One region of the Aquipuribacter sp. SD81 genome, then DNA from elsewhere that is predicted to be linked to it. Evidence: riboswitches for the same ligand, from Rfam matches in the RefSeq annotation. Region 1 holds a riboswitch; each other region holds the start of a gene.
What was found. A riboswitch is a leader RNA that binds a small molecule or an ion and turns the genes downstream of it on or off. The one in region 1 is predicted to bind S-adenosylmethionine.
Positions count from the first base shown of each region.

Region 2: linked by a shared signal. The riboswitch ahead of WAA21_RS16515 (bifunctional o-acetylhomoserine/o-acetylserine sulfhydrylase) and the one ahead of WAA21_RS09325 (O-acetylhomoserine aminocarboxypropyltransferase/cysteine synthase family protein) in region 1 are both predicted to bind S-adenosylmethionine.
Region 3: linked by a shared signal. The riboswitch ahead of WAA21_RS07210 (ABC transporter ATP-binding protein) and the one ahead of WAA21_RS09325 (O-acetylhomoserine aminocarboxypropyltransferase/cysteine synthase family protein) in region 1 are both predicted to bind S-adenosylmethionine.
Region 4: linked by a shared signal. The riboswitch ahead of WAA21_RS07105 (flavin reductase family protein) and the one ahead of WAA21_RS09325 (O-acetylhomoserine aminocarboxypropyltransferase/cysteine synthase family protein) in region 1 are both predicted to bind S-adenosylmethionine.

Region 1 is NZ_JBBAYJ010000012.1:97,169-104,736, reverse strand. Features, by position in the region: gene WAA21_RS09335 (MMPL family transporter) at 1-1,845, opposite strand, end outside; gene WAA21_RS09330 (trypsin-like serine protease) at 1,981-2,799, opposite strand; SAM riboswitch class I at 2,994-3,085, shown strand; gene WAA21_RS09325 (O-acetylhomoserine aminocarboxypropyltransferase/cysteine synthase family protein) at 3,255-4,715, shown strand; gene WAA21_RS09320 (LLM class flavin-dependent oxidoreductase) at 4,717-6,039, shown strand; gene WAA21_RS09315 (SRPBCC family protein) at 6,100-6,540, shown strand; gene WAA21_RS09310 (STAS domain-containing protein) at 6,720-7,070, shown strand; gene fgd (glucose-6-phosphate dehydrogenase (coenzyme-F420)) at 7,172-7,568, shown strand, end outside.
Region 2 is NZ_JBBAYJ010000035.1:796-8,363, forward strand. Features, by position in the region: gene WAA21_RS16505 (RNA polymerase sigma factor) at 1-685, shown strand, start outside; gene WAA21_RS16510 (hypothetical protein) at 670-1,182, shown strand; SAM riboswitch class IV at 1,265-1,377, shown strand; gene WAA21_RS16515 (bifunctional o-acetylhomoserine/o-acetylserine sulfhydrylase) at 1,516-2,832, shown strand; gene metX (homoserine O-acetyltransferase MetX) at 2,838-4,034, shown strand; gene WAA21_RS16525 (NUDIX domain-containing protein) at 4,014-4,577, opposite strand; gene WAA21_RS16530 (universal stress protein) at 4,693-5,082, shown strand; gene WAA21_RS16535 (HhH-GPD-type base excision DNA repair protein) at 5,141-5,719, shown strand; gene WAA21_RS16540 (RNA polymerase sigma factor) at 5,922-7,568, shown strand, end outside.
Region 3 is NZ_JBBAYJ010000009.1:65,227-72,794, forward strand. Features, by position in the region: gene WAA21_RS07190 (NADH-quinone oxidoreductase subunit M) at 1-1,412, shown strand, start outside; gene nuoN (NADH-quinone oxidoreductase subunit NuoN) at 1,409-2,986, shown strand; gene WAA21_RS07200 (polyprenyl synthetase family protein) at 3,109-4,074, shown strand; gene WAA21_RS07205 (Uma2 family endonuclease) at 4,270-4,821, shown strand; SAM riboswitch class I at 4,896-4,988, shown strand; gene WAA21_RS07210 (ABC transporter ATP-binding protein) at 5,199-6,071, shown strand; gene WAA21_RS07215 (aliphatic sulfonate ABC transporter substrate-binding protein) at 6,068-7,147, shown strand; gene WAA21_RS07220 (ABC transporter permease) at 7,144-7,568, shown strand, end outside.
Region 4 is NZ_JBBAYJ010000009.1:42,535-50,102, reverse strand. Features, by position in the region: gene WAA21_RS07120 (demethylmenaquinone methyltransferase) at 273-968, opposite strand; gene WAA21_RS07115 (isochorismate synthase) at 1,031-2,347, shown strand; gene WAA21_RS07110 (diguanylate cyclase domain-containing protein) at 2,352-4,163, opposite strand; SAM riboswitch class I at 4,288-4,381, shown strand; gene WAA21_RS07105 (flavin reductase family protein) at 4,552-5,079, shown strand; gene sfnG (dimethylsulfone monooxygenase SfnG) at 5,076-6,233, shown strand; gene WAA21_RS07095 (glycoside hydrolase family 5 protein) at 6,265-7,368, opposite strand; gene WAA21_RS07090 (GtrA family protein) at 7,349-7,568, opposite strand, start outside.

The sequences.
Region 1 (7,568 bases):
GGCGAGCAGCGACAGCACGCTGGTGCCGAGCAGGTACAGGGGCAGGACCGTCGCGCGCAGGAACACCACGAGCACGAGCAGGTTGATGACGACCACGGCGACGGCCACCCGCGCGAGGTCGTCGGTGGTGGAGCGGGCGAGCAGGGACGCCAGCGCCGTGTCACCCCCCAGGGACACCCGCACGCCCGGCAGGCCCGACTCCTCCGCCCAGTCCTCGACCCCCGCCTCCAGCCGGTCGAAGGCGGCGACGGCCGCCGCGCCCAGCGGCTCGTGGTCGAGCACGACGAGGTAGCGCGCCGCGGTCCCGTCGGGCGTCACCACGAGCCCGAGCGGCTGCTGCAGCAGCCCGTAGCCCGGGCCCAGCACGCCGGCCACCCCGGCCTGCGACTCCAGGCGGGTGCGGAAGGCGGCGAGCGCCTGGGCCTGCTCGTCGAGGTCGGCGCCCTCGACGAGGACGAGCGTGGGGGACAGGATGCCGGGAGCGACCCCCTCGGCGGCCGCGTCCGCCGCCTGCGCCGCCTCCTCCTCCGCCGGCAGCGACGGGACGAACGAGACCCCGAGCGCGAGGTCCTTGACCGGCACCGCGAGCGCGAGGAGCACGAGCGTGCCGCCGACGACGACCGACGCGGCCGTGCGTGGGCGGACGAGCCGTCCCACGAGAGGTCGTCGTACCCGGGCGAAGCGGGCCGTGCGGCGAGCCAGCGGGACCGAGGCGCCGTCCAGCGCGCCGGGCCGGGCGGGCCAGTACGCCGCGCGGCCGAGCACCGCCAGCAGCGCCGGGAGCAGCGTCACCGAGACCGCCAGGCCGACGAGCACCGCGAGCGCCATGCCCGGTCCGAAGGCGCGGAACACGCTGCCGCGGGCGGCGAGCAGCGACGCCGTGCCGGCGGCGACCGTGAGGCCCGCGACCACGACGACGGGCAGGTAGTCGACGACCGCGCGTCGCGCGGCCCCCACGCGGTCCTCACCGTCCTCCAGCCCGCTGCGGGTGGCGGCGAGGAAGAAGACCGCGTAGTCGGTGACGACCCCGAGCAGCAGCGCGAGCAGCAGCGGGCGCAGCTCGGCGGGCACCTGCACGTCGAGCACCGCCCCGAGCGCCCCGGCCGCGTGGAGCGTGAGGACGAAGGCGAGGACCGCCGTGCCGATCGCGAGCAGCGGCGCGACGAGGGAGCGGAAGCTCAGCGCCAGCACGCCGAACACCGCCAGCGGTGCCGTGAGCTCCAGCGCCCGCAGCGACCGGTCGAGGACGGCGTCCTGCGCGACGCGCGCCGGGAAGGTGCCGGTCACGCCGACGGTCGCGTCGAGCGGGTCCGGTGCGCCGGCGGCGTAGCGCTGCGCGGCCCGGGTCTGCCCGAAGATGCCGGTCTCGGGCGACATGAGCAGGTAGGTGAGGGCCGTCGTGCCCTCCTCGCGGGCGCCCGGCACGAGACCGGCGGTGTTGAGCAGCGGCAGCGCCCCCAGCAGCGGGCCCGGCTCGGGGTAGGTGCCCTGGGCGACCGACGCCGCGCGCAGCACGGCGGCTGCCTGCGTGTACGGCGACAGCCCGTCGGGGTCGCGCTGCACGACGACGGCGCGCGACAGCAGCGGGAAGCCGAACGCCTGCGCCGACCGCACCTCGGTCGACACGTAGGGGTTGCCGTCGGGCGCGAAGTCGTCGAGGTCGCCGACCCCCGTGCCGCCCGGCAGCGGGAGCAGGACGACGGCCGCGACGGTGAGCACGACCCAGCCGAGCAGGACGGCGAACCGGCCGCGGACCACGAGGGCCGCGGCGGCCCCGACCCCGCGCGGCGGAGCGCGGTGCGGCGTCCCCGCCGTCCCCGCCGCCCGCGCCGTCCCCGCTGTCATGGTCACCTCCGGGCACGGGCCCCGGTCCGGACCCCTGTCGCCGCAGTACCCCGACCGAGCGGTCCGCACGCAGCGGGCCCGGCACCCGTGCCGGGTGCCGGGCCCGCCGTCAGGCGCGGGTGCGTCCGTGCGGCCTCACAGGAAGCCGCGGATGAACCCGAGCTCCCGCTCCTGGTCGATGCGGAACATGCCGCCGACACCGGCGCAGTTGCCGTTGAGGCCGTAGGAGTTGACCGAGACGAGCGTGTCGCCGACCAGCGCGGGGCCGCCGGAGTCGCCGAAGCACGTACCGCCGTGCTTGGCGTCGCCGCTCAGCAGGATCGACTGGTTGCCCGACGCGGTGCCGGCGCCGTTCGCCCCCTGGGTGTTGAGGACGAAGAGGTCCGCCTGGTAGCGGGTGAGCTCGGCGACGTTGCGCTCCGGCTGCACGGGGTTGCTGGACGCGGCCTGCAGCCCGTAGCCGACGGCCGTGACCACGGCGCCGTTGCGCCCCTTGGGCAGCGTGTCGACGACGCCGACCTGCGGCAGCTCGGCGTAGCGGTCGAGCTCGACGGGCTCGTCGAGGACGACGACGCCGAGGTCGTGCAGGTAGAACGCGGCGTCGTCGTACTCCGGGTGCGTGTACGGCGTGCCGGTCACCGACGTCGCGCCCTCGTAGGGGTAGCCGAAGTCGGCCGGCGTGGGCTCGAGCGTCGTCTCGAACCAGATCTCGACGGAGTCCGCCCCGAACGTGCAGTGCCCGGCCGTGACGTACACCGTCGGGGAGATGAGAGAGCCGCTGCACCGCGACTGCGGCACGAGCTCGCCGTCGGCGTCGTAGGTGCTCGACACCATGATGCCGACGTAGGGGTGGTCCTGGCCGTCGAGGCTGCCGCCCCGGGTGATGGCCGCCGCGGGCGCCGCGACCGCGGCGCCGAGGACGAGAGCCGCGGCGGCGGCGAGAACAGGCTTCATGGGTGCTCCTCCGGGGGCGGGATCGAGGTCCGGCGGTGGCCCCTCGCCGCCGTGCCGGGACCATAGCCACGCCCACCGACCGTCCGATAGGCCTGACTCGTCCCGGAGTTCGGGGCGAGTCCCGACCGCGTCCACCCGTCGGGACGACCCGTCCGCTGCTTGACACGGCCGCGCCGCCTGCCGAACACTCGGCGACACCATCCAGAGCGGCCGAGAGACGTGGCTCGTCGACGCCGCAGCAACCACCCCCCCGGGGGGCAGGTGCTCCCGCCACGGCCGATGGAGGAGTCATGACGCAGCGCCGCTCGGCGGTCGGTCACCGCACGTCGTACCGCACCCGTGTCCTCGTGGTGCTCGGGGAGAGCGAGCCCTGTCGGGCCTGACGCCCGACCTCGCCTCCCGACCACCCGTCGCCGCGCCGCGCGGCCGGCGACCCCAGCACCCGAGGACCCGCCATGACCGTGACCGACCCCTGGTTCGACGTGCTCGCACCCGTACCGGCCCACCCCCTGACGGCCCCGACCACCGGCGCCCCGACCCACGAGGCCCTGTCCGGCAGCGAGACGGCGCCGTCCGACCCGTGGGCGCCGCGCGGGTTCGCCACCCGCCAGGTCCACGCCGGCGCCGAGCCCGACGCCCTCACCGGCGCCCGCGTCGCGCCGGTCCACGTGAGCGCGGGATTCGTGTTCGACGACTTCGAGCAGGCCCGCGCCCGCTTCGCCGGCGACGAGGAGGGCTACACGTACTCCCGCGTCGCGAACCCGACGTGCGCGGCGCTCGAGCGGCGCCTCGCCGCGCTCGAGGGCGGGACCGACGCGGTGGTCGTCGGCAGCGGGCAGGCCGCCGTGACCGTCGCCCTGCTCGGGCTGCTGCGGGCCGGCGACCACCTGCTGTCGGCGCGCAGCGTCTACGAGGGCTCGCGCGGGCTGTTCACCGAGAACTTCGCGCGGTTGGGCATCGAGGTCGACCTCGTCGACGACCACACGGACCCCGAGGCGTGGCGCCGGCTCGTCCGGCCCACGACGCGGGCGTTCTTCGCCGAGTCCGTGCCCAACCCCACGAACGACCTCGTGGACCTGCGCGCCGTCGCCGACGTCGCTCACGCGGCCGGGGTCCCGTTCGTCGTCGACAACACGCTCGCGACGCCGTACCTGCTCCGGCCGCTGGAGCACGGGGCCGACGTCGTCGTGCACTCCGCGAGCAAGTTCCTGTCCGGGCACGGCGCGACCCTCGGCGGGGTCGTCGTGACCGGGACCGGCTTCGACTGGGCGGCGCGCGAGGACCGGTGGGAGCACCTCACCGCGCCCAGCGCGCTGCTCGGCGGGAGCAGCTGGGTGCAGCGGTACGGCCGGCGCGCGTACGTCGAGCACGCCCGGCACGTCGTCGCGGCCCGGCTCGGCCCGACCCTCGCCCCCCTCAACGCGTGGCTGCTGCAGCAGGGCGTGGAGACGCTGTCGCTGCGGGTGCGGCAGCAGACCGACAACGCCCTCGTGCTCGCCCGTTGGCTCGAGGCGCAGCCGGAGGTCGCCCACGTCGCGCACGCCGGGCTCGCCTCCAGCCCGTCGCACGACCTGGCCCGGCGCTACCTGCCGCGCGGCACCGGCTCGGTCTTCGCCGTCACGCTCGCGGGCGGTGAGCCCGCCGCGCGCCGGTTCGTCGACGCCGTCCGGCTCCTCAGCCGCATGACGCACCTCGGCGACGTCCGCTCGCTCGTGCTCCACCCCGCCTCGACCACGCACGCGCACCGCTCGCCGGCCGACCGCGCGGCGGCCGGGGTCCACGACGGGACGCTGCGGCTGTCGGTGGGGATCGAGGACGTCGAGGACCTCCTCGACGACCTCGCGCGCGGCCTCGCCGCGGTGCGCGCCGGCGACGGCGCGACCGGCGTGACCGGCGCGACCGCGACGGGCGCCTGACGTGGGGCGGCTGCAGCACGTCGGCTGGTTCTTCTCCCGCGGCTTCGGCCCGCAGGGGTGGGGCCGCGAGGACTGGCGGTGGGGCTGGCGCTGGACCGACCCGCGGCTGTACCAGCAGGCCGTCCGCGAGCTGGAGCAGGCGGGCCTCGACCTCGTCGTCATGGAGGACGCGCTGAGCCTCGGCAGCCCCGAGACGCTCCATCTGCGCGTGCGCGAGGCCTACGGGGGTCCCAAGCACGACCCGCTCCTGCTCGCGCCGTACCTGTTCGACGTGACGTCGCACCTCGGCCTGGCGCCGACGGTCAACGCGGGCGTCACGCCGCCCTACCTCGCGGCCCGTCAGGCGGCCACCCTGCACCACCTGTCGGGCGGGCGGTTCGGGCTCAACGTCGTCACCGACACCGGCTCCGCCCGGCACGTCGGCGCGGCGCCGCTCGGGCACGACGCCGCGTACGACCGCGCGGAGGAGTGGACCGACGTGGTGCGGGGCCTGTGGCACTCGTGGGAGGACGGTGCCCTCGTCGCCGACCCCGCGACCGGCCGCTTCGCCGACGGCGACCGCATCCGGACGCAGCGGTGGAGCGGGGCGCACTTCGACGTGACCGGCCCGCTCAACGCCGTGCCGTTCGACGGCCTCGGTGACCCCGTCGTCGTCTCCCCGGGCGGGTCGCCACGCGGGCTGGCCTATGCCGGGCGGAACTCCGACGTGCAGCTGGCGTACGCGCCGCTCGACGCCGGCACCGTGCGGGCGTACCGCGCGAGGGTCCTCGACGCGGCCGCGGCGGCGGGTCGGACGGCGGACGACGTGCGCGTCCTGTTCGTGCTGAAGCCGGAGCTGCTGCCCAGCCGCGAGGAGGCCGACCGGGTGGTCGAGGCCTCGCGGCACCCCGACGAGGCCGTGCTCCTGCAGGTCGCCGCCGCGCAGTCCAGCGACCTCGAGACCGACCTCACCGCCCTGCCGCTCGACGAGCCGCTGCGCGCGTCCGCCTTCGGCGAGCACGTCTCGCAGGGCACGGTCCGCGGGCTGCTCGGCAAGGAGGGCGAGCTCGGGGTCGACACGCTGCGGGAGCTCCTCACGCGCAAGGCGCGCAAGGGCCGGCTGTCCGCGCGAGAGGGGTTCGTCGGCACGGCCGAGGAGCTCGCCGACTTCGTCGAGGAGCTCGGCGAGGACGCGGGCAACGACGGTGTCCTGCTGTCCGGCGACCTCCACCCGACGACGGTGCACCGAGTGCTCGACGACCTCGTGCCGGTCCTGCGGCGGCGCGGGGTGCTGCGCGAGGGGTACGGCGACGGCGGGGTGCGGGGCAACCTCTTCGACTTCTGAGCCGACGGCCGGATCCGGCGGGTCGGAGTGAGCGGCCCGCACGACGGGTACCTCTGCCGCATGTCCGACCACGAGGCCAGCCGTCGGCTCGACGCCGACCCGGACGCCGTCTACGCCTACCTCTCCGACGTCCGTCACCTGCCGGAGTACTTCCCGCAGATGACGGCCGCGGAGCAGGTGCCGGGCGAGGACGCCGTCCGCACCACCGCCGTCCTCGAGCCGGACGAGGCCGGTCTCCCGGACCAGGACGGGCCGCGGGAGGTGCACGGCGAGGCGTGGTTCCGCACCGACGACGACGCCCGCCGGGTGCGCTGGGGCAGCGAGGGGGCCTCGGACTACGCCGGTGACCTCGTCGTCACCCCGGACGACGGCGGTGCGCGGGTCGAGATCCGTCTCCACGCGCCCGCGCACCACGCGGCCGAGGAGTCGGTCGACGAGGCGCTCGAGCGCGCCCTCGACGCCATCGCGACCGCGGCCGGGCCCGCGGGCGACGGGGCGTGACGGACCGGCAGCCGAGGGTCGGCGACCCGGGCGGGGCCGAGGGAGCGCCCCCGCCGGACGACGCGGACGCGGCCTCGACGTCCGTCCTCTCCCGCCGCGACGTGCTGATCGCGTCACGGAACGGTCACAGGCTGGTGCGTCGCGGGGTACGGACCCGCCCGAACGGGTACACACGGGTCATGACCTCGACGCCGAGGGGGGACGACGGCGACCGGCGCGGCCCCGACGTCCTGGCCCCGGGCCCCGCCGTCGTGGAGGTGGGCCCGCGCCTGCTGGCGAGCGAGGCCCCGCGGCTGCGCCGCTCGGTGCACCTGGTCTCCGCCGAGCACGACCTGGTCGAGCTGCGCGTGCACCAGGTCCAGGCCTTCGACGCCGCCGGGCTCGGGCTTCTGCTAGGCCTCCACCGCCTCGCTCGCTCTCACGGGGCGGCGATGGTCGTCGTCGGGCCGCCGCCGCGCCTCATGACCGCGCTGCGGCGGCGCGGCCTGCACAAGGTGCTCGTCGTCGAGGTGTCGCTGCCCGAGGACTGAACGCGCGGACCGAGCCGGGGTGCGGGGCCGAGGACCCTGCCGGCACGGGTGGCGTGCCCCTCCGGCTGTCGGAGGCGTCCCCGGGCTGCGACCCTGGAGCGGTGGCAGGGCTGAGGATCGGCTACAAGGCGTCGGCGGAGCAGTTCGCCCCCCGCGAGCTCGTCGAGCTGGGGGTGCGCGCGGAGCAGGCGGGCATGGACTCCGCGTTCGTCAGCGACCACTTCCAGCCGTGGCGGCACGAGGGCGGTCACGCCCCCTTCGCGCTGTCGTGGATGACGGCCGTGGGCGAGCGGACCGAGCGCCTCGTCCTCGGCACGTCGGTCATGACGCCGACGTTCCGCTACAACCCCGCCGTCGTCGCGCAGGCCTTCGCCACCATGGCGTGCCTGTACCCCGGCCGCGTCGTCCTCGGCGTCGGCACCGGGGAGGCACTCAACGAGGTCGCCACGGGCTTCACCGGCGAGTGGCCGGAGTTCAAGGAGCGCTTCGCCCGGCTGC
Region 2 (7,568 bases), on a different contig from region 1:
CACGGTCGTCCTCGTCCCGGAGCAGTCGACGACCGCGCGGGCCGACGGGACGACCGAGGGCGGCACCGGCGCAGGTGCCGCGTCCGCGGACCGCGGGGACGCGGCGTCGGGGTCCCGGCACCGCCTCGCCGACCAGGCCGCCGGGCTGCTGCGCGCGTGGTGCCGGGGCGAGCCGGGCGCGTGCGACGAGCTCGTCGCCCTCCTCACCCCGCTGCTGTGGCACACCGCACGGGCCTACCGCCTGGACGGCGACGTCGCCGAGGACGTCGTCCAGAACGCGTGGCTGGCCCTGTCCCGCCGCCGCGACCACCTGCGCGACCCCCAGGCGGTGCTCGCGTGGCTGCTCGTCACCGTGCGCCGCGACGCGGCCCGGGCCGCCGCAGCCGCCCGGCGGGCCGTCGAGGACCCCGAGCCCGTGCTGCTCGCCGCGCCCGACCCGCGACCCGGACCGGCCGCGCAGGTGGAGGACGACGACCGGGCGCGACGGCTGTGGTCGGCGGTCGCGACGCTGTCCGACCGCTGCCAGCGCCTGCTGCGGGTCATCGCCTTCTCGGACCGGCCGGACTACGCCGCGCTCTCGGTCGACCTCGCGATGCCGGTGGGCAGCATCGGGCCGACGCGCGGACGCTGCCTGAAGAAGCTGCGGGAGCAGCTGGGGGAGGAGTCGACATGGGCGACGACGTGAGCCCGCCGGCCGGCCCGGGCGGGCGGGAGGACGCCGACCTCTTGGTCGGTCTGCGCGACATGTGGGAGCGCCTCGACCCGCCGCCGCCGGGCCTCGCCGGGCGCGTCCGCTTCGCGCTGGAGGTCGAGCACCTCACCCGCGACCTCGACGTGGAGCTCATGCGGCTGCAGCAGGAGAGCCTCGTCGGCGCGGGCGGCCGCGGCGACGACGTCCGGACCGTCACCTTCGGCAGCCGGACGCTCACGGTCATGCTCGCCATCAGCGACGTCGACGGGGGCTTCCGCGTCGACGGCTGGGTCGCCCCGGGTGGTCGCCGGTCCGTCGAGGTCCGGACGTCGGAGGGCTCGACGCAGCAGCAGTGCGACGAGACCGGCCGCTTCACCCTCGAGCGGGTCCCGCCCGGGCACCTGCAGCTGGTCCTCGCCAGCACCGGGTCCGACGGGGCCGACGGCGGCCGCGTCGCCACGGGGGTCGTGACGCCCGCCCTCACCCTCTGAGGCGGCGGGGACGGCACCTGCCGTCCCGTCCCGCGATACGGCAGGTGGCTCGCGCGGGCGCGTGTGCCGTACCCTCGCGGCAGGTCATGAGCACCAGCGTCAAGCCCCGGCTCGCTGGTCGGCAACCCTCCTCCGCGGTGGGGTGCCCCGGGTGAGGACCAGGCCGTCACGGACCGGTGGCGGCAAGCGCGGGCCCGTGCGGCCCCGGGTTCGTGGGAGGTCCGCATGACGAGCTGTCCCGGCTGAGCGCCGCCCTCGTCCCCGCCCCACCCACCCCCGAACCGTCACGCGCCGCCGCCGGAGGACCCGCGGCCGCGCGAGTGAGGAGCACCCGTGAGCAGCTCGTGGTCCTTCGAGACCCGCCAGATCCACGCCGGCCAGAGCCCGGACAGCGCCACCGGCGCCCGCGCCCTGCCGATCTACGCCACGACGTCGTACGTCTTCGACAGCGCGAGCCACGCCGAGAACCTCTTCGCGCTGAAGGAGTTCGGCAACATCTACACGCGCATCATGAACCCCACGCAGGACGCCGTGGAGCAGCGCGTGGCCAGCCTCGAGGGCGGCGCGGCGGCCCTGCTGCTCGCCAGCGGGCAGGCCGCGGAGACCACCGCCCTGCTCAACCTCGCCGAGGCGGGCGGGCACGTCGTGTCCAGCCCGCGGCTGTACGGCGGCACGTACAACCTCTTCCACTACACGTTCCCGAAGATGGGCATCGAGGTGTCCTTCGTCGAGGACCCGGACGACCTCGACAGCTGGCGCGCCGCGGTGCGCCCGAACACGAAGGCGTTCTTCGGCGAGACGATCTCCAACCCCTACCAGGACGTGCTCGACATCGAGGGCGTCGCGGCCGTCGCGCACGACGCGGGCGTGCCGCTGGTGGTCGACAACACCGTCGCGACGCCGTACCTCATCCGGCCGCTGGAGTGGGGCGCGGACGTCGTCGTGCACTCGGCGACGAAGTTCCTCGGCGGGCACGGCGCCGCCATCGCCGGTGTGATCGTCGACGGCGGGCGCTTCGACTACGCCGCCGACCCGGAGCGCTTCCCGCAGTTCAACACGCCCGACCCCAGCTACAACGGGCTCGTCTACGCCCGCGACCTCGGTGTCGGCAGCGCGCTGGGGGCGAACCTCGCCTACGTCCTCAAGGCGCGTGTGCAGCTGCTGCGCGACATCGGCGCCGCCGTGAGCCCGTTCAACGCGTTCCTCGTCGCGCAGGGCCTGGAGACCCTCAGCCTGCGCATGGAGCGGCACGTCGACAACGCCCGCGCCGTCGCGGAGTGGCTCGAGGCCCGTGACGAGGTCGAGCGGGTCGCCTACGCGTCGCTGCCCAGCAGCCCCTTCCACGAGCGCGCCGCGAAGTACGCCCCGCGCGGGTCCGGCTCCGTCCTCGCCTTCGAGGTCGCCGGCGGCGTCGAGGCCGGCCGCCGCTTCGTGGAGGCGCTGGAGCTGCACAGCCACGTCGCCAACATCGGCGACGTCCGCAGCCTCGTCATCCACCCCGCCTCCACCACGCACAGCCAGCTGAGCGTGGAGGAGCAGCGTGCGAGCGGCGTGACTCCCGGTCTCGTCCGGCTGTCGGTCGGCCTCGAGCACCTCGACGACATCCTCGCCGACCTCGAGGCGGGCTTCCGCGCGGCGAAGGGCGCCTGAGGACGGTGGCGGCCTGGCAGGACGGGGACCCGGTCGGCGCACGGCGCTTCCTCGACGTCGGGACGGTCGACCTGGAGCACGGCGGCACGCTGCCTGGCGTCCGGGTCGCCTACGAGACGTGGGGCGAGCCCCGGCTCGACGCCGGCGGCCACGTGAGCAACGCGGTCCTCGTCCTGCACGCCCTCACCGGCGACTCCCACGTCGTCGGTCCCGCCGGCCCGGGGCACGCCTCGCCCGGCTGGTGGGAGGGCGTCGTCGGTCCCGGGCTCGCGGTCGACACCGACCGCTGGTTCGTCGTGGCGCCCAACGTGCTCGGGGGCTGCCAGGGCACGACCGGCCCCGCCACGCCCGCCCCGGACGGACGGCCGTGGGGCAGCCGGTTCCCCGCCGTGTCCGTGCGCGACCAGGTGGCGGTCGAGGCCCGGCTCGCCGACCACCTGCGCGTGCGGACGTGGGCGCTCGTGGTCGGCGGCTCCATGGGCGGGATGCGGGCCGTGGAGTGGGCGGTCGGGCTGCCCGGGCGGGTCGAGCGGCTCGCGGTCCTCGCGAGCACGGCCGCCGCCTCCGGCGACCAGATCGCGTGGGCGGCGCCGCAGCTGGCGGCCGTCACCGGCGACCCGGCGTGGCGCGGCGGGGACTACCACGACGGTCCCGACGCCGGTCCGGTCACCGGACTGGGGGTCGCGCGGCGCATCGCCCACGCCACCTACCGGTCCCGCTGGGAGCTCGACACCCGCTTCGGCCGCGACGCGCAGCCCGGCGAGGACCCGCTGACCGGCGGCCGCTACGCGGTGGAGTCCTACCTCGACCACCAGGCCGGCAAGCTCGCGCGGCGCTTCGACGCCGGCAGCTACGTCGTCCTCACCCGGGCGATGAACGGGCACGACGTCGGCCGGGGTCGCGGGGGCACCGAGGCCGCGCTCGCCCGCGTCCGGGCGCGCACGACCGTCGCCGGCGTGGACTCCGACCGGCTGTACCCGCTGGAGCAGCAGGAGCACCTCGCCCGGCACGTGCCCGGGGCGAGGCTCGTCGTCGTGCGGTCGCGTTACGGCCACGACGGCTTCCTCGTCGAGACCGCCCAGGTCTCGCGCCTGCTCGCCGACGTCCTCGCCGACTCGTCGGCCGAGGCGCCCGGGGGCGGCCCGGCCGACGTGCTCGACCCCCACCCGGCGACCGACGCCTCAGCGACCTGCGTGCCCTGAGCCCCCGAGCCCGTCCCCGAACCCGTCACCGGGCTCGCCGGCTCCCGCAGCGGTGAGCAGCCGCTCGGCCAGTCCCGCCACGCGGCCCCAGTCGCGGGCCAGCCCGGCGTGCAGCGGCAGCTCGGGCACCGCCGCGAGGGGGCGCCACGCGAGCGCCTCGGTCTCCTCGTTGCCGTCCCCGAGCCGCGCGCCGGGCGCGAGGAGCCCGAGCACGTAGTCGTAGCGCCAGTCGACGTGGTCGGTCCCCGTGAGGGTCGCCGCGACCCGGACGTCGGCCGGCTCGACGCCGACCTCCTCCGCGGCCTCGCGCAGCGCCGCCGCGACGACGTCCTCGTGGCTGTCGCGTGCACCGCCCGGCACGGCCCACGTGCCGCCGTCGTGCACCCATCGGGCGCGGTGCTGCAGCAGGACGTGCGACGACGTCGCCGCGCCGGCGCGGGGTCCGGCGGGGCGCAGCAGCACGAGGCCCGCGGCACCGTGCCGGCCCCAGTGGCGGCGGCCGCAGCGGCAGGCGACCCAACCGTCGCCGTCCCGCCACGCCACACCGGGAGCGTACGCGCGGCCCGTCCGGCGGCAGGGGGGCGGGACCGATACGGTGACGGCGTCCGTCGACAACGTCCGTCCGCCGGCCCGGCGGTGACCGGTAGCAGGAGGTGGCATGGCCGTCGTGGTGGGGTACCTGCCGAGCCGTGAGGGCCGTGCGGCTCTCGCGCACGGCGTGGACGCGGCGGCGCGCCACGGCGCACGGCTCGTGGTGGTGAGCAGCAAGGAGGACACCACCGAGGCCGTGCAGCAGGACCTGGAGCCCTACACCGCGCGGCTGCACGAGCACGGTCTCGCCTACGAGGTGCGGCACCTGCCGCGCAGCGCGGACCCGGCCGACGACCTCCTCGCCGTCGCGGAGGAGGTCGAGGCGACCGTGATCGTCATCGGGCTGCGCCGCCGCTCGCCGGTGGGCAAGCTCATCCTCGGCTCCAACGCGCAGCGCATCCTGCTCGACGCGACGTGCCCCGTGCTCGCGGTCAAGGGCGACGACGTCCGCGCCTGACGGCGCGCCACGGCCGTCACGACCTGACGACCGCGCACGGCTGCGGCACACTGCCTGCGTGCCGCAGCTGCACCTCACCCAGGACGACGCCGCCGACGCCCTGCTCAGCCGCGACCCGTTCGCGCTGCTGGTCGGGATGCTGCTGGACCAGCAGATCCGCATGGAGACCGCCTTCGCGGGGCCCGAGCGCATCCGCAGCCGGCTGCCGGGAGCACCGGACCGGCTCGACCCGGCCGTGCTCGCCGCGCTGCCCGAGGCGGACCTCGCCGCGCTCATGGCGGGTCCGCCGGCCGTCCACCGCTACCACGGCAGCATGGGCCGTCGCCTGCAGGACCTCGCCCGGGCCGTCGTCGACGACCACGGCGGTGACGCCGCCCGGATCTGGGTCGACGCGGCCGACGGGCCGGACCTGCTGCGCCGGGTGAGGGCCCTGCCGGGCTTCGGCGAGCAGAAGGCGCGCATCTTCGTCGCGCTGCTCGGCAAGCAGCTGGGGGTGCGCCCGGACGGGTGGCGCGAGGCGGCCGGTGAGTACGGCGAGGACGGCGTGCACCGCTCGGTCGCCGACGTCGTCGACGAGGCCTCGACCGCCCGGGTGCGGGAGTTCAAGCAGCAGCGGAAGGCCGCGGCCCGCGGCTGAGCGCGGAACAGACGGCCCGGCGGGACCGTTGACGACAGCGAGACGAGGGACAGGCAGCCGGACGCGGACGCGTCGCAGGTGCCGCTGCTGTGCTCCCCGGCCGCGGTCGGGGACTACAATGATAGGCGCTGGTCGTCGCGGTCACCGGACGGCTCCAGATCCTCCTTGATCCCCCTTGACCGTAGTCGACGAAGGGCTGTGCGTGTCGTCGGAGCACGAGAACCGTTCCCTGCAGGAGATCCTGCGCCACCCCGCGCTCGAGCGCATGCGCGAGCGCATCGGGGGTGGTGAGCCGGTCCAGGCCCACCACCTGCGCGACGTCGTGGTGGAGGCCCAGGTGCCCGCCGCCCGCATCAAGGCGGTGATGGCCGACCTGGTGTCGGCGGGACTGGACATGGGGGCGATCGGCGGGGCGCTGCAGCAGCTGCCCACGGCGCGCCGCAGCCGCAAGGCCGTCGCCGCCGCGCGCACACGCACCCCCTCGACGACGGCGACGATCGACGACGGGACGGTGGTCAGCATGGAGACACGCGCACGGGGCGCGGGCACCGCGGTGCTGGACGACGAGGACGCGCCGGTGGCCGGCACCACGGCCGCCGCGAAGAAGGCGGCCCCCAAGAAGGCGGCCCCGAAGAAGGCGGCGGCGAAGAAGGCCGCCCCCAAGAAGGCCGCCGGCGGCGCCGGTCCGGCCAAGGGTGCGGCGAAGTCGGCCGCGGGCACGACCGAGGCCGCGAGCACGGACGAGTCCGTCGCCGACGAGGACCTGCCGACCGACGTCGAGCCCGACCTCAGCGAGGTCGACGAGGCCGCGGACGACTCCAGCGACGACTCCACCGACGACTCCACCGACGACTCCACCGACGACGCGGCGCCCGAGACCGCGGACGACGCGGGCGACGACGAGCCCGCGGACGGTGCGACGCCGGCCACGGGCACGCCCGGCCCGGCGACCGCCGCCGCCGAGGCCTTCGTCCTCACGACGAAGGACGACGACGACCCCGCGCCGACCGTCGTGCAGGCGGGCGCGACCGCCGACCCGGTCAAGGACTACCTCAAGCAGATCGGCAAGGTCGCGCTCCTCAACGCCGAGCAGGAGGTGGAGCTCGCCAAGCGCATCGAGGCGGGCCTGTTCGCCGAGGAGCGGCTGACGAACGACGCCGAGCCCCTCGACAGCCGCGTCAAGCGCGAGCTGTGGTGGATCGCCGAGGACGGCCGGCGGGCCAAGAACCACCTGCTCGAGGCCAACCTGCGCCTCGTCGTCAGCCTGGCCAAGCGCTACACCGGCCGCGGCATGCTGTTCCTCGACCTCATCCAGGAGGGCAACCTCGGCCTCATCCGCGCGGTCGAGAAGTTCGACTACACCAAGGGCTACAAGTTCTCCACGTACGCCACGTGGTGGATCCGGCAGGCGATCACCCGTGCCATGGCCGACCAGGCGCGGACCATCCGCATCCCGGTCCACATGGTCGAGGTCATCAACAAGCTCGCCCGCGTGCAGCGGCAGATGCTCCAGGACCTGGGCCGCGAGCCCACGCCGGAAGAGCTGGCGGTCGAGCTCGACATGACGCCGGAGAAGGTCGTCGAGGTGCAGAAGTACGGGCGCGAGCCCATCTCGCTGCACACCCCGCTCGGCGAGGACGGCGACAGCGAGTTCGGCGACCTCATCGAGGACTCCGAGGCCGTCGTGCCCGCGGACGCCGTGAGCTTCACGCTCCTGCAGGAACAGCTGCACTCGGTGCTCGACACCCTGTCCGAGCGCGAGGCGGGGGTCGTGAGCATGCGCTTCGGGCTCACCGACGGCCAGCCGAAGACGCTCGACGAGATCGGCAAGGTGTACGGCGTCACGCGC
Region 3 (7,568 bases), on a different contig from region 1:
TCGTCGCGATGTCCCTCGCCTTCGACGTGGCCGCCGGCGGGGAGTACCAGTTCTCCGAGCAGGTCGCCTGGATCCCGCAGCTCGGCGTCTCCTACGCGCTCGGCGTCGACGGCATCGCGCTGTCGATGGTCGCGCTCACCGCGGTCCTCGTGCCGGTCTGCGTCCTCGCGTCGTGGCGCTCGCTCGGGCACGCGGCCGCGGGCCGGGCCGACGGGTCGTTCTTCGCGCTCGTCCTCGCGCTCGAGGCCCTCGTCATCGGGGTCTTCTCCGCGCGCGACCTCTTCCTGTTCTACGTGCTCTTCGAGGTCATGCTCATCCCGATGTACTTCCTCATCGGGCGCTACGGCGGACCGCGCCGCCGCGAGGCCGCGACGACATTCCTGCTGTACTCGCTGGCGGGCGGGCTCGTCATGCTCGTCGGCGTCATCGCGATCTACGTGCTCGGCCCCGGCGGCACCGACGGCTTCCTGCTCGCGAACCTCGAGGCGCTGCCGGTGTCGACCGAGGTCGGCCGCTGGCTGTTCCTCTCCCTGTTCGTCGCGCTCGCGGTCAAGGCGCCGCTGTGGCCGGTGCACACGTGGCTGCCCGACGCCGCGGCGCAGGCGCCGCCGGGCGCCGCGGTGCTGCTGGTCGGCGTGCTCGACAAGGTCGGCACCTTCGGCATGCTCACGATCCTGCTGCCGCTGTTCCCCGAGGCCGCGGCGTGGGCGGCGCCGGTCGTCATCGTGCTCGCGCTCGTGTCGATCCTCTACGGCGCGTTCGTCGCCATGGCCCAGCGCGACGTCATGCGCCTCATCGCGTGGACGTCCATCAGCCACTTCGGCTTCATCGTGCTCGGCATCTTCGCCTTCACCTCGACCGCGCAGTCCGGGGCGGCGCTGTACCAGGTGAACCACGGCTTCTCCACGGCCGCGCTGTTCCTCGTCGCGGGCATGCTCGCCACCCGCCGGGGCTCGAGCCTCATCGCCGACTGGGGCGGCGGGCAGCGGGTCATGCCGCTGCTCGCGGGCTCCTTCCTCGTCGCGGGCATGTCGAGCCTCGCGCTGCCGGGCCTGTCGAGCTTCGTGTCGGAGTTCCTCGTGCTCGTGGGGACGTTCCAGCGCCACCCGTGGGCCGGTGTGGTCGCGACCTTCGGCATCATCCTCGCGGCGCTGTACATCCTGTGGACCTACCAGCGCATGATGACCGGGCCCACGGTCCCCGCGCTGGAGGAGGTGGCGGCCGACCCGCGCCGCGACATGCGCGCCCGTGAGGCGTTCGTCGTCGCGCCGCTGCTGGCCGTCATCATCGGGCTCGGCTTCTACCCGAAGCCCGTCCTCGACATCCTCACCCCCGCCGTCGAGCGGACCATGGAGCAGACCGGCATGACCGACCCCGCACCCCTGTTCGAGGCCGAGGGGGCCGACCAGTGAGCGCGCTCGCACCGACCGTCTGGGTGCCGGCGGGCGCCGCCACCGGCGGCATCGCCCCGCCCGACATCGACTGGGCGGCCCTGTCGCCGATGTGGGTGGTCGCCGCCGTCGCCGTGCTCAGCGTCGTCCTCGAGGCCGCGCTGCCCCGCGGGCACCGCCGCGTGCCGCAGGTCGTGCTGTCGGTGCTCGGCCTGCTCGTGGCGCTCGCGGCGCTCATCCTCACGTGGGACTCCGGTGACGTCGTCACCGCGAGCGGGTCCATCGCGGTCGACGGGGTGACGCGCTTCCTCATGGGCACGGTGCTCGTGCTCGCCGTCGTCGCGGTCCTGCTGTTCGGCGACCGGGTCGACGACGAGTCCGGCTTCGCCTCGCAGGCGTCGTCGGTGCCCGGCTCGCCGGGCGAGGCCGCCGCGCGCCGCGCGGGCCTGGAGCAGACCGAGGTCTTCCCGCTGCTGCTCTTCGTCGTGCTGGGCATGCTGGTGTTCCCGGCCGCGAACGACCTGCTCACGATGTTCGTCGCGCTGGAGGTGCTGAGCCTGCCGCTGTACCTGCTGTGCGGCTTCGCGCGCCGGCGCCGCCTGCTCAGCCAGGAGGCGGCCGTCAAGTACTTCCTCCTCGGTGCCTTCAGCTCCGCGTTCTTCCTGTTCGGGGCGGCACTCGTGTACGGCTTCGCCGCCTCGACCGCGCTGCCGGACATCGCGGAGGCCGTCCGCACGAACACCGACCAGGACGGCCTGCTCGCGCTCGGCTTCGGCCTGCTCGTCATCGGCCTGCTGTTCAAGGTCGGCTCGGCGCCGTTCCACTCCTGGACGCCGGACGCCTACCAGGGCGCCCCCACCGCGGTGACGGCGTTCATGGCCGCGGCGACCAAGGTCGCCGCGTTCGGCGCGCTGCTGCGCGTGCTGTACGTCGCCTTCCCGGACAACCGCTGGGACTGGCAGCCGGTGCTGTGGGCCGTCGCCATCACGACGATGGTCCTCGGCTCCGTGGTCGCCGTCATCCAGCAGGACATCAAGCGCGTGCTCGCGTACTCCTCGGTCGCCCACGCCGGCTTCATCCTCACCGGGGTGCTCGCGCTCGACGTGACGGGCGTCAGCGGCTCGCTGTTCTACCTCGCGGTGTACGGCGTCACGACGATCGGCGCGTTCTCCGCGCTCATGCTCGTCCGCGACGCGGGCGGCGAGGCGACGACGATCTCCTCGTGGGCGGGCATCGGCCGTCGCTCGCCGGTCTTCGCCGGGGTCTTCTCGCTGTTCCTCCTCGCCCTGGCCGGCATCCCCCTCACGAGCGGGTTCGTCGGCAAGGTCGCCGTCTTCGGCGCCGCGATCAGCGGCGGGGCGGGGCTGCTGGCGGTCGTCGGCGTCGTCACCAGCGCGGTCGCGGTCGTGTTCTACCTCCGCATCATCGTGTCGATGTACTTCGCCGACGCCACCGAGGACAGCGCCCGCGTCGTCACGCCGAGCGCGACCCTCACCGGCGTGCTCGCGGTCACCGCCGCCGTCACGGTCCTCCTGGGCGTGCTGCCCACGCCGCTGCTCGGGCTCGCGGAGCAGTCCGGCTTCTTCGTGCTGTGACCCTGTGACCGCAGTGACGTCGTGGTGAGCGCGTGGTGAGCGCCGCCGGGCCCGGGCCCGGCGGGGCAGGCCGGGCGGCGCACGCCGCGCGCCTCGAGCGCTACGGCCTCACCGACGACGCGCTGCGCGACACCGTCGTCGACGGGCTGGCGCAGGTCGAGGAGGCCGTCCGGGACGCCGTCCGCAGCGCGGACCCGCTCGCCGACGACGCCGCCGGCCACCTCGTGCGGGCGGGGGGCAAGCGCACCCGGCCGCTGCTGTGCCTGCTCGCGGCCCAGCTCGGCGCGCCCGGGCCGCTCGTCGTCGACGCGGCGGTCGTCGTCGAGCTCACGCACCTCGCGACGCTGTACCACGACGACGTCATCGACTCCGCGACCGAGCGTCGCGGGGTGCCGAGCGCCCAGCAGGTGTGGGGCAACACCGTCGCCATCCTCACCGGCGACCTGCTCTTCGCGCGCGCGTCGGTCATCGGCGCCGGGCTCGGGCCGGAGGCGGTGAGCATCCAGGCGCGGACCTTCGAGCGGCTCGTGCTGGGGGAGATGCGGGAGACCGTCGGCCCGCGCCGCGGCGAGGACCCGGTCGCGCACTACCTGCAGGTGCTGAGCGACAAGACGGGCTCGCTCATCGCGACGTCCGCCCGCTTCGGCGGCATGTTCTCCGGGCTGCCCGCCGAGCAGGTGCGCGTGCTCGTGGAGTACGGCGAGCAGGTCGGCGTCGCGTTCCAGCTCGCCGACGACGTCCTCGACCTCGCCGCCGAGCGCGCGGAGTCCGGCAAGACGCCCGGCACCGACCTGCGCGAGCACGTGCCGACGCTGCCGGTGCTGCTGCTGCGCCGGGCGGTCGCCGACAGCAGCGCCCCCGCCGGGTCGGCCGAGCTGCTCGCGGACCTCGACGGCGACCTGGGCGACGACGAGGCGCTCGCCGACGTCGTCGCCCGGCTGCGCGCGCACCCCGTGACCGCCGACGCGCGGACCGAGGCGCGGCGCTGGTCGGCCCGCGCCGTCGAGGCCCTCGCGCCGCTGCCCGCCTTGCCGGCCCGCGACGCCCTCGCCGCGGTCGCCGAGGCGCTCGCCGACCGCACGGGCTGAGCCGCCCGCGTCCGTCACGGCGCGACGTCGCCTGCCTGCGGCCACGGCGACACACCGGACAGCTCCCGCCGACCGTCGGTGCACCGTCCCGCCGTCGCGTGTGTCGTCGTGGCCGGGCAGCGGGCCTGTGGACGGGGGCGCACGCCGTCGTCCGTCGTGGGTCGGGCTGGTGACATGGCCGTCGAGGGGAGGACCATGGCTGCTGTGACCGTGATGCCGCGTGAGGGGGATTGGACGGTCGACGACCTCGACCGGCTGCCCGACGACGGCCTGCAGTACGAGCTCGCGGACGGGGTGCTCCTCGTGACGCCCGCTCCCGTGCCCGCCCACCAGCGCGTGGTCGTCGACCTGCTGATGGTGCTGCGCCAGGCGGAGGTGCCGGGTACGGAGGTGTTCGTCGCCCCCCTCGACTACCGGCCGAGCCGGGTCCGGTCCCTCCAGCCGGACCTGCTCGTGGTCCGCAGCGAGGACGTCGGACCGGTGGACGTGCAGCGGCCGCTGCTCCTCGCGGTGGAGGTGCTGTCGCCCAGCACCCGCAGCAAGGACCTGCTGCTCAAGCGCGGCCTGTACGAGGACTCCGGCGTGGCGTCGTACTGGGTCGTCGACCCGGCCGAGCCGTCGCTGCTCGTGCTCGACCTGGTCGACGGCCGCTACGTCGAGACCGCGCGCGTCGCGGGCGACGACGAGGTCCGCCTCGAGCGGCCCTTCCCGGTGACGGTCCGGCCCGGCGCGCTCGGCCGCCGCTGACCGGAGCGAGACGGCCGTCCCAGCCCTCGGACGTCCGGTTTCGCGAGTCGGGACGGCGGGGGCTACTCTCTCACCAGCCATCCAGAGCGACCGAGAGACCTGGCTCGTCGACGTCGCAGCAACCCCCCGGCAACGGGTGCGGGTGCTACCGCCAGGACCGATGGAGGATCCTGTGAGGTACTGCCCCGGCACCACCCCGCTCCTGGTCGCGCGTCGCGCCGTGGACCTGTGCCGCCGCACCGCCGCGGCGTGTCCGCGGCGAATGCCGCTGCGCTGAGCCTCCCGCTCGGCGCACACCCCCGGCCCCCGTCGACCCGCGCTGCGCGCGGGCCGGCCCTCCTGCGCCGTCCCGGCGCCGCGACCTCCGGAGCACCCCCATGACCAGCACCACGCCATCCCCGGCGCGGACCACCTCGCTGCCCGTCGACGTCCGCGACCTCACCGTCGACTTCGGCAAGGGGCCGGTCCTCGACGGCCTCGACCTGCACGTGCCCGCCGGTGAGGTCCACGCCGTGCTCGGGCCGTCCGGGTGCGGCAAGTCGACCCTGCTGCGCGTCCTCGCCGGCCTGACCCCGCCCACCCGCGGCACCGCGCGCCTCGGCGGGGCCGACGGCAGCGGCAGCAGCGACATCGTCGAGGGCGACGAGCGCGTCGCCGTCGTCTTCCAGCAGCCGCGGCTGCTGCCGTGGCTCGACCTGCGCGGCAACGTCGCTCTCGGTGCCACCCGCCGCCGCCGGCACGAGCCGGGCGCCGGGTCGCGCGAGGAGGTCGACGAGCTCCTGCACCGGGTGCACCTCGACGGCTACGGCGACTACCGGCCCGCCTCCGTCAGCGGCGGCATGGCCCAGCGCACCGCGCTCGCCCGGGCGCTGCTCGCCCGGCCGGGCGTCCTGCTGCTCGACGAGCCCTTCGCCGCGCTCGACGCCCTCACCCGTCTCACCATGCAGGGCCTCGTCGACGAGCTCGTCCACGCCGACGGCACGACCGTCGTGCTCGTCACCCACGACGTCGACGAGGCCGTCCGGCTCGCCGACCACATCACGGTGCTCGGGCGCGCCGGCACCGGGCACGCCACGTACGTGCCGGTCGACCTGCCCCGCCCGCGCGACACCACCGACCCCGAGCAGCTCGCCGCCGCCGCACGCCTCCGGTCGCGCCTGCTGTCCCTCGTCGGCGTCTCCGACGCCGGCGCGTCCACCTCCCCGCACCACGAGCAGGGTTCCCGGACCCGACAGGAGCACACCCGATGAGCCGCCGCACGTCCGTCCCCACCCTCGCCCTCGCCGCCGCGACCGCCCTCGTGCTCGCGGCCTGCGGCTCCGGTTCGGAGGGCGGCGCCGACGCCGACGACGACGCCACGGGCGCGGCCGGCGGTGGCGCGAGCGCCGCCGCGGGCGGCGACCTCGGTGTCGACGAGATCCGCCTGGACTGGGCGACGTACAACCCGGCGAGCCTCGTGCTCAAGGAGCAGGGCTGGGTCGAGGAGGCCGTCGGCGACGACGTCGAGGTCACGTGGGAGTTCTCCGCCGGGTCCGCCCCCGCCAACGAGCTGCTGCGCGGCGACGTCGTCGACTTCAACTCCACCGCCGGCGCCGCGGCGCTGCTCGCCCGGGCCAACGGCTCCCCGCTGCGCACCGTCGACGTCCTCGCGCAGCCGGAGTGGTCGGCGATCGTCGTCGGGCCCGACTCCGACATCACGAGCGCCGAGGACCTCGAGGGCCGCACCATCGCGGCGCTGTCCGGGACCGACCCGTACTTCTTCCTCCTGCAGACGCTCGACTCCGCGGGACTCACGACCGACGACGTGCAGATCGTCGACCTGCCGCACGCCGACGGCCGCCTCGCCCTCAACCGCGGCGAGGTCGACGCGTGGGCGGGGCTCGACCCGATCATGGCCGACACCGTGGCGAACGAGGGCGCCGAGCTCGTCGTGCGGGAGCCGAGCCGCAACTCCTACAGCGTGCTCAACGTGCGCGAGGACTTCCTGACCGAGCACCCGGAGGCCGTCGAGCTCGTCCTCACGCAGTACGAGCGCGCGCGGCAGTGGATCCAGGACAACCCGGAGGAGGCTGTCGAGATCCTCGCGACCGCCGCCGAGATCGAGCCGGAGATCGCCGCGCAGGTGCTCGACGAGCGCACCAACCTCGACATCGACCCGGTGCCCGGTGAGGACCTCCGCGCGGTGCTCGAGCGGATCGTGCCTATCGTCGTCGACGGCGGTCAGGTCGGCAGCCAGGAGGACGCGGAGACGGCGCTCGAGGAGCTCTTCGCGCCGGAGCCCGCGACCGCGGCCGTCGAGTCGGCCGGGACGGAGACCGAGGGATGAGCCTGACGACCGACGAGCGGGTGGCCCTGCAGCGCGGGGCCGGGACGGACCTCGTCGCGCCCAGCGGGTACCAGGACGTGCCGGGCGGGGAGCGGCCGGAGGTCGCACCCCCCGCGGGCCCGCGCCGCCGGGGGTGGCGGCCCCGCGGTGTCGTCGACGTGCTCCTCGCCCTCGTGCTGCCCGTGGCCCTCCTCGCGGCGTGGCAGCTCGCGGTGCAGGCCGGGGTGCTGGAGGAGAGCCGCTTCTCCTCCCCGGGAGCGGTGCTGTCCGCGCTCGTGGAGTACGCCGCCTCGGGGCGGCTGTGGCCCAACCTCGGCGTGAGCCTGCAGCGGGTGCTGCTCGGCTTCACCCTCGGCTCGCTCGCCGCCCTCGTCGTCGGGGTGCTCGTCGCGCTCAGTCGCACCGCCGACCGGGTGCTGTC
Region 4 (7,568 bases), on a different contig from region 1:
CTTCACAAGCCGAAGGCACCAGCGTACGTCGCCGCACCGACGGTCGCCGCCCCGCTCCCCCGCACCTACGCGTCCTGCCCTCCTCGACCCTGCTCCTCGGGACGCAGCTGGTCGGCGTGGCCACGGTGCCGTCCCGGTCGGCGCACCGGCACGTTGGGGTGCGTGTCCGCCCACGCACCGCGCGCGCACGCCTGCGAGCACCACGCCCGTGGCCGCGAGGAGGTGAAGTCGGCCCCGCACCGGGCGCACACCTGTGCCTCGACCACGGCGGCTCAGCCCGGCCGGACGGCGGAGTGCAGCGCGACGATGCCGCCGCTCGCGTCCTGCCACGTCACCCGGTCCCAGCCGGCGGCCCGGAGCCGCTCGGCGAGCGCCGCCTGGTCCGGCCACGCCTGGATGGACTCCGCGAGGTAGTCGTAGGCCTCGGGGTTGGACGAGGCCCGCCGCGCGACCGCGGGCAGGACGCTCAGCAGGTACCGGTCGTACACGTGCCGGAACGGCGACCACGTGGGGTGGGAGAACTCGCACACCACGAGCCGCCCGCCGGGCCGGGTGACACGGAGCAGCTCGCGCAGGCCCGCGTCGGGGTCCACGACGTTGCGCAGCCCGAAGGAGATCGTGACGGCGTCGAACGTCGCGTCGGCGAAGGGCAGGCGCGTCGCGTCGCCGGCGAGGAACGGCAGGTCGGGGCGGCGGCGGCGGCCGACGTGGAGCATGCCGAGGGAGAAGTCGCACGCCACGGCCCGGGCCCCGAGGTCGGCGAAGGGCTCCGTCGAGGTGCCGGTCCCGGCCGCCAGGTCGAGCACGCGGTCGCCGCGGCGCAGGTCGAGGGCGCGCGTGACGAGGCGGCGCCACCGCCGGTCCGAGCCGAGGGACAGCAGCGTGTTCGTGAGGTCGTACCGCTCCGCGACGCCGTCGAACATCGACGAGACGTCGACCGGGCGCTTGTCGAGGTCCGCACGCTGCACCACCCGTCCAGCGTAGGTGCGGTGCGCGGGGCCCCCGGGGGCGGACCTACCCTGGGAGCACCATGTCCGCCCCCCTGCCGACCCCGCAGCACCCGCCGTCGGCGTCCCGGCGGCTCGTGTCCCGCACCGTCGAGGTCGACGACCCCGGACCGCTGCTGTCGCTGCTGCCCGACCCGGCGCGGGTCGGCGAGCCGCTCGCGTGGGTGCGCCGCGGCGAGGGTCTCGTCGGGTGGGGCGAGGCGGCCCGGCTCGAGACGCGCGGGCCCGACCGCTTCGGCGAGGCCGAGCGCCGCTGGCGCGGCCTGCTCGCCGGCGCCGTCGTCCGGGACGAGGTCCGCGGCCGCGGGACGGGACCGGTCGCGTTCGGGTCCTTCGCCTTCGCCGGCACCTCCGCCGAGGCGAGCGTGCTCGTCGTGCCCGAGACGGTCGTCGGGCACCGGGACGGCCGGTGGTGGGTCACCCGCACGACGGTCGCGCCTGCCGGCGCGACGGCCGTCGACGCCGTGCTGCCCGGTCCGCACCGCACCCCGCGCCCGCAGGCGGAGCCCCCCGCACCCACGGGCGTGTCCTTCGCCGACGGGTCGGTGACGAGCACCGCGTGGGAGCTGCTGGTCGCCGAGGCGGTCCGGCGCATCGCCGACGGCGCGCTGGACAAGGTCGTCCTCGCGCGCGACCTGCTGGCCCGGGCCGAGGCGCCGCTGGACGTCCGGGCGGTGCTCGGCCGCCTCGCGGGCGCCTACCCGGCCACGTGGACGTTCCACGTCGCCGGGCTGGTCGGCGCGACCCCCGAGGTGCTGGTCCGCACGCAGGTCGGGCTCGTCGCGTCGAGGGTGCTCGCCGGGACCATCCGCCGCAGCGGCGACGACGAGCACGACCTCGCGCTCGCCGCGTCGCTCGCGCGCTCCAGCAAGGACCTCGGCGAGCACGAGTACGCCGTCCGCAGCGTCGTGGAGGCGCTCGCGCCGTTCTGCGCCGGCACCAACGTGCCGGAGTCGCCGTACGTGCTGCACCTGGCCAACGTCATGCACCTCGCGACGGACGTGACGGGGGTGCTGCGCGACGGCGCCTCGAGCCTCCGCCTCGCGGCGGCCCTGCACCCCTCCGCGGCGGTGTGCGGCACCCCGACCGAGGCGGCGGCCGACCTCATCACGGAGCTGGAGGGCATGGACCGGGGTCGCTACGCGGGGCCGGTGGGCTGGCTCGACGCCTCCGGCGACGGCGAGTGGGGCATCGCCCTGCGGTGCGGGCGCGTCGCCGAGGACGCCCACGAGGTCCGGCTCTTCGCCGGCTGCGGCATCGTCGAGGGGTCGGACCCGGCGGCCGAGCTCGCCGAGTCGACGGCGAAGCTCGTCCCCATGCGCGACGCGCTCGGCGGCTGAGGCCTCACGCGCTGCGGGCGACCGCCAGCGGCGCGGACGACGGCACGGACGACGGCACGGCCTCGGTCGTGATGCGGCCCCGCCCCGACCGCTTCGCGCGGTACATGGCGGCGTCGGCGCGCTCGAGCAGGCCGCGCGCGTCCTCACCCGGGCCGGAGAGCGTGAGGCCGCCGCTGACCCCGACGTCGAGGGCCTCCCCGCCCACGACCAGCGGCTCCGCCATGACCTCCAGCAGCCGGTCGGCCACGGCCAGACCGGCCTCGACGGACGCCAGGCCCGGGCAGCACACGACGAACTCGTCGCCACCGAGCCGCGCCACGGTGTCGAGCGGACGCACCGAGGCCAGGAGCCGCTGCGCGACGAGCACGAGCAGCTCGTCGCCGGTCGCGTGCCCGTGGGTGTCGTTGACCGCCTTGAAGCGGTCGAGGTCGAGGAACAGGAGGCCGACGGCCGTGCCGTCGCGCCCCGACGCGGCGAGCTGCTGGTCGAGCCGGTCCAGCAGCAGGGTCCGGTTCGGCAGGCCCGTCAGGTCGTCGTGGAGGGCGAGCAGCGTGAGCCGCCGCTCGACGTCGACGCGGTCGGTGGCGTCGAGCATCTGCACCGTCAGGCGCGCGCCGTGCACGTCGTGGCCCGCCTCGCCGACCAGGTCGGGGCCCACGAGCAGCTGCACCCACCGCGGTGCCCCGTCCGGCAGCACGACCTCGGCGGTGCCCTGCCAGGACGGGTCGCGGCCCTCGGCGACCGACACCAGCCCGGCCGTCACCTCCGCGGCGTGCGACGGCTCGAGCAGCGTCAGCCAGTCCGCGCCGAGGAGGTCGGCGACCGGCCGCCGCAGCAGCACGGCCGTCGCGGGGTTGGCGCTGCCGATGACCGCGGTGCGCCCGTCGGGACGCAGCCGCACCGACAGGTGGCCCGCGAGCGCGGTGTCGAGGCTGCGCCGCACGCGCGCCTCGCTCGCCCGGACGGCGCCGAGCAGGTCGTCGCGCTCGTGGCGGCTCACGGCGATGCTGACGGCCACGCACGCGAGCACCGCGAGGAAGCCCTGCGCGAGCACGACCCGGGTGGCGGGGTCGGTGCCGGACGCGGCGAAGGGGCCGTAGCCGGCGACGGTCAGCCAGACCGTGAGCACCCCGGTGAGGACGAGGTGGGCGCTGGTGAGGAAGCGCCCGAGCCGCAGCGCGGCCCACAGCGTGAGGGGCACGACGGAGTAGGCGATGTTGAGGCCGTCGCCGACGACGAAGGCGAGGCCGTAGCCGCCGAGGGTGGCGAGGAGCAGCAGCAGCGCCTCCCGGCGGCGCGCGGGCACCAGCTCGTCGCGCGAGGGGGGCCAGGTCCGTGCGACCGCGAGCACGAGGACGGTGCCGACGGCGTTGCGGACGAGGACGAGCAGGGCGCCGGTCGTCGTCCCGACGTAGTCCGGCGCCCCGGCCACCACGACCGCGCCGGCCGCCGCGGCCGCGAACGACGCCGCCACGATCGCCCCGCCGACCGCCGCGGAGTCCAGGCGCCGCCGGCGGGCGCCGAACGCCGCCAGCAGCGTCGCACCGACCGCGGCGTGCACGAGGTTGGCGGCGACGAACCAGCCGGTGTCGGCGAGCGGCACGCCCGTCGCGTCGTGGACCGCGAACGTCGCCGCGCCCATGAGCACGCCGTCGCGCACGCCGGTGCGCACGTCCGGCACCGCGGCCGCCCACAGGACCGCGACGCCGGCCGCCGGCCACACGAGGGCCAGCCCGCCGAGCCCGTCGGTCGCGGTGAGGCGCCCCAGCAGCGCCGCGATCGTGAACGCGACGAGGAGCAGGAGGGAGCGGCGCACCTACGGGTCATCGGCACGGACCGGTCACCGTCGTCTAGCCCGGACGGGTGGACCCCTGGTCCAGCATGCGGGACGGACGGCACCCGACGGTGGACAGCCGGCGCCTGCGGCGCCACAGTGGTGGCGCCCATCCAGAGCGGCCGAGAGACCTGGCTCGTCGACGCCGCAGCAACCCCCCGGAACCTCGGGTGAGGGTGCTCCCGCCAGGCCGATGGAGGTCCACCTCGTGACACGTCCCCGTCCTCTCCTCGTGCGCCGCCGCGTCGTCGACCTGCTCCGGACGGCCTCGGGCCGCTGTCGGCCCTCGCGCGCCTGAGCGCCGTCGCGACCGCCCCCACCCACCCCGGTCGAGCCGTCGGGCCGACCGCCCTCACCTGAGGAGAACCACGTGACCACCCCCACCTGGGGTGGACCCGCCGTGGACCTGCGCCGCGCCTTCCGCTCCGACGCCTCGAGCGTCTGGGCGGTCACCACCGCGCACGCGGGCCTGCCCGTCGGGTTCACCGCCGTGTCCGTCGCCAGCGTCTCGCTGGCCCCGCCCCTGCTGTCGTTCAACGTCGCCCGGACGTCGTCGAGCCTGCACGCGCTCGTGCAGTCCGGCCGCTTCGCCGTCCACCTGCTCGCCGCCGACCAGGAGGACCTCGCCCGGCGCTTCGCCGCCGACGCCGCGCTCCGCTTCGGACCCGGCACCGCCTGGCGCTGGGCGGAGGACGGACTGCCGCACCTCGACGGGGTCGTCACCCGCGTCGCGGGCGCCGTCCTGCGGCTCGTCGAGGCCGGTGACTCGCTGCTCGTCCTCGGCGAGGTCCACGGCGTCGACGGCCTCGTCGACGGCGCGGACCGGGCCCCGGAGCCGCTCGTGCACCACGACCGCACGTACACCCGCCCCGCCGTCCTCTCAGGAGCCGTCGCATGAGCACACCCCAGCCCACCCACCCCGCTCCGCTGCGCTTCGCGTACTGGGTGCCCAACGTCTCCGGCGGCCTCGTCGTCTCGACGCTGCCCCAGCGCACCGACCACACCCCGCGGTACAACGTCGACACGGCCCGGGCCGCCGAGGCCGCCGGGTTCGACTACGCGCTCACCCAGGTGCGCTACGCGGCGAGCTACGGCGCCGACGAGCAGCACGAGTCGACGTCGTTCTCCCTCGCGCTGCTGCTCGCCACCGAGCGCCTCAAGGTCATCGCCGCGGTCCACCCCTACTTCTGGCAGCCGACGGTGCTCGCGAAGTGGGCGGCGACCGCGCAGTCCCTCACCGGCGGCCGCCTCGCGCTCAACGTCGTCTCCGGCTGGTTCAAGGACGAGGCCGTGTCGCTGGGCGCTACGTGGCTGGAGCACGGTGAGCGCTACCGGCAGTCGGAGGAGTTCATCGACGTGCTGCGCGGCGCGTGGACCACCGACGACTTCACCTACCGCGGGGACTTCTTCCGCACGCGCGGCCTCACGTTCCGCCCCCAGCCGGACGTGCTGCCCGAGATCTTCCAGGGCGGCAACTCCACCGACGCCCGGCACATGGCCGGCCGGGTGAGCGACTGGTACTTCATGAACGGCAGCACGCCCGAGGGCGTCGCGGAGCAGGTCGCGCAGGTCGGCGGCTACGCCGCGGCCGCCGGGCGGCGCGTGCGCTTCGGGCTCAACGGCTTCGCCGTCGTCCGCGACAGCGCGGCCGCCGCCCGGCAGGTGGTGGAGGACGTCGTCGCGCACGCCGACGTCGAGAAGGTCGAGGGCTTCCGCGAGGCCGTCCGGCAGGCCGGGCGCTCCAGCGCGGACGGCACGGGCATGTGGTCCGACAGCACGTTCCGCGACCTCGTGCAGTACAACGACGGCTTCCGCACCGGCCTCGTCGGGACGCCCGAGCAGGTCGCGCGCCGGGCGCTGGCGTACAAGCTCGTGGGGGTCGACCTGCTCCTGCTCGGCTTCCTCCACGTGCGCGAGGAGGTCGAGGCCTTCGGCCGGGAAGTGATCCCCCTCGTCCGCGAGCTCGAGGCGGAGGCGGCGGGCGTCGCCGACCCGGTCGCGCACCTCGACCTGTCCGAGGAGCTCGCGGGCGTCCTCGCCCCGACGGGCTGAGGACCGTCCGGTCCCCGGCCGGCGCGGCGCCTCAGCGCCGCGCCGGCTCCACGACCCGGGCGATGCTAGTCGCCTCGCGCTGCGGGCTGCCCAGGTACACGGACAACGCGTAGTCCTCGCCCCAGCGCTCGCCGGCGGCCCAGCCCGCGACGTCGACGCCGCCCTCGAGGACCTGCGCGTAGGCCCGGGCCCCCAGCCGGTTCCACAGCGGCCAGTCGCCCGGGTGCGCGGCCGACGGCTCGCCGGAGGGCCAGCCGACCTCGCCCAGCAGCCCGCGCACGTCCTGCTCCCCGCACCACGCGAGGAAGCCGCCGAGCTCGGCGTCGACCTTGGCCGCGAGGGAGTCCCAGCCGTCACGGCGGGCCCGGGCGTCGTCGTCGGCGTACGTCGCGGGGTACGTGCCGCGGTGGGAGTTGTCGACGTCGAAGTAGTAGTGCGCCTCGGGGCCGCTGCGGTCGAGGGGGTCCTCGATCCACCACCGCGGGTGGGTGGTCGGCCACGACGCGGCCGAGGACCACCGCTCCCCCGCGACCCACACCCACGCGCGCGAGCCGGCCGACCGCACCGCGTCGAGCGCGGCCTGGGCGGCCCGCTCCCAGCCCCTCGCCCCGTCCGGCATGTCGTGCGGCTCGTTCATGAGGCCGAGCTCGACCCGCTCGTCGGTGCCGAGGGCACCGGCGAGCCCGCCCCACAGGTCGGCGAACGCCGCGTGGGGCACCTGCGGCGAGCCGACGGGCTGCTCGCGGAAGCGGCCGTAGTTGTGGACGTCGAGCACGCACGCCATGCCCCGCGACGTGCAGCGGAGCACCGCCGCCTGCAGCTCCGCGACGTACGCCGCGTCCAGCGCCCCGCCGAGGTCCGGCTGCACCGACTCCCAGAGGAAGGGCAGCCGCACGAGGTCGTAGCCGCGGTCGGCGAGGAGCGCGAACGTCGTGTCGGGGTCGACGCGCCCGCCGACCTCGAACTCCGCGCCCGCGACGTTGAGCCCCACCCGTCCGTCCCGGCCGGCCCCGCACCCCGCCGTCAGCGCCGCGACGCCGACGACCGGCACCGCCGCGAGCGCCGCCGCCCCGCGCAGGAGCGAGCGGCGCGGCAACGAGCCGGGCCGGCCGGCCTCAGCGCTCGCCGGGGACACCACGCGAGCGCCCGGCGCCCGACGCCACCGCACCGGAGGCGACGGGGTCCGGGGCGACCCCGTCCGGCACGACCGGCACGGTCCGCGGCGCACGGCCGCGGTACACGACGCGGGACACGAACAGGAACCGCAGGACGAAGGCGACGGCGATGGTCACCGCCTGGGCGAGGACCGGGTGCAGGGCCGTGAACGAGACGAGG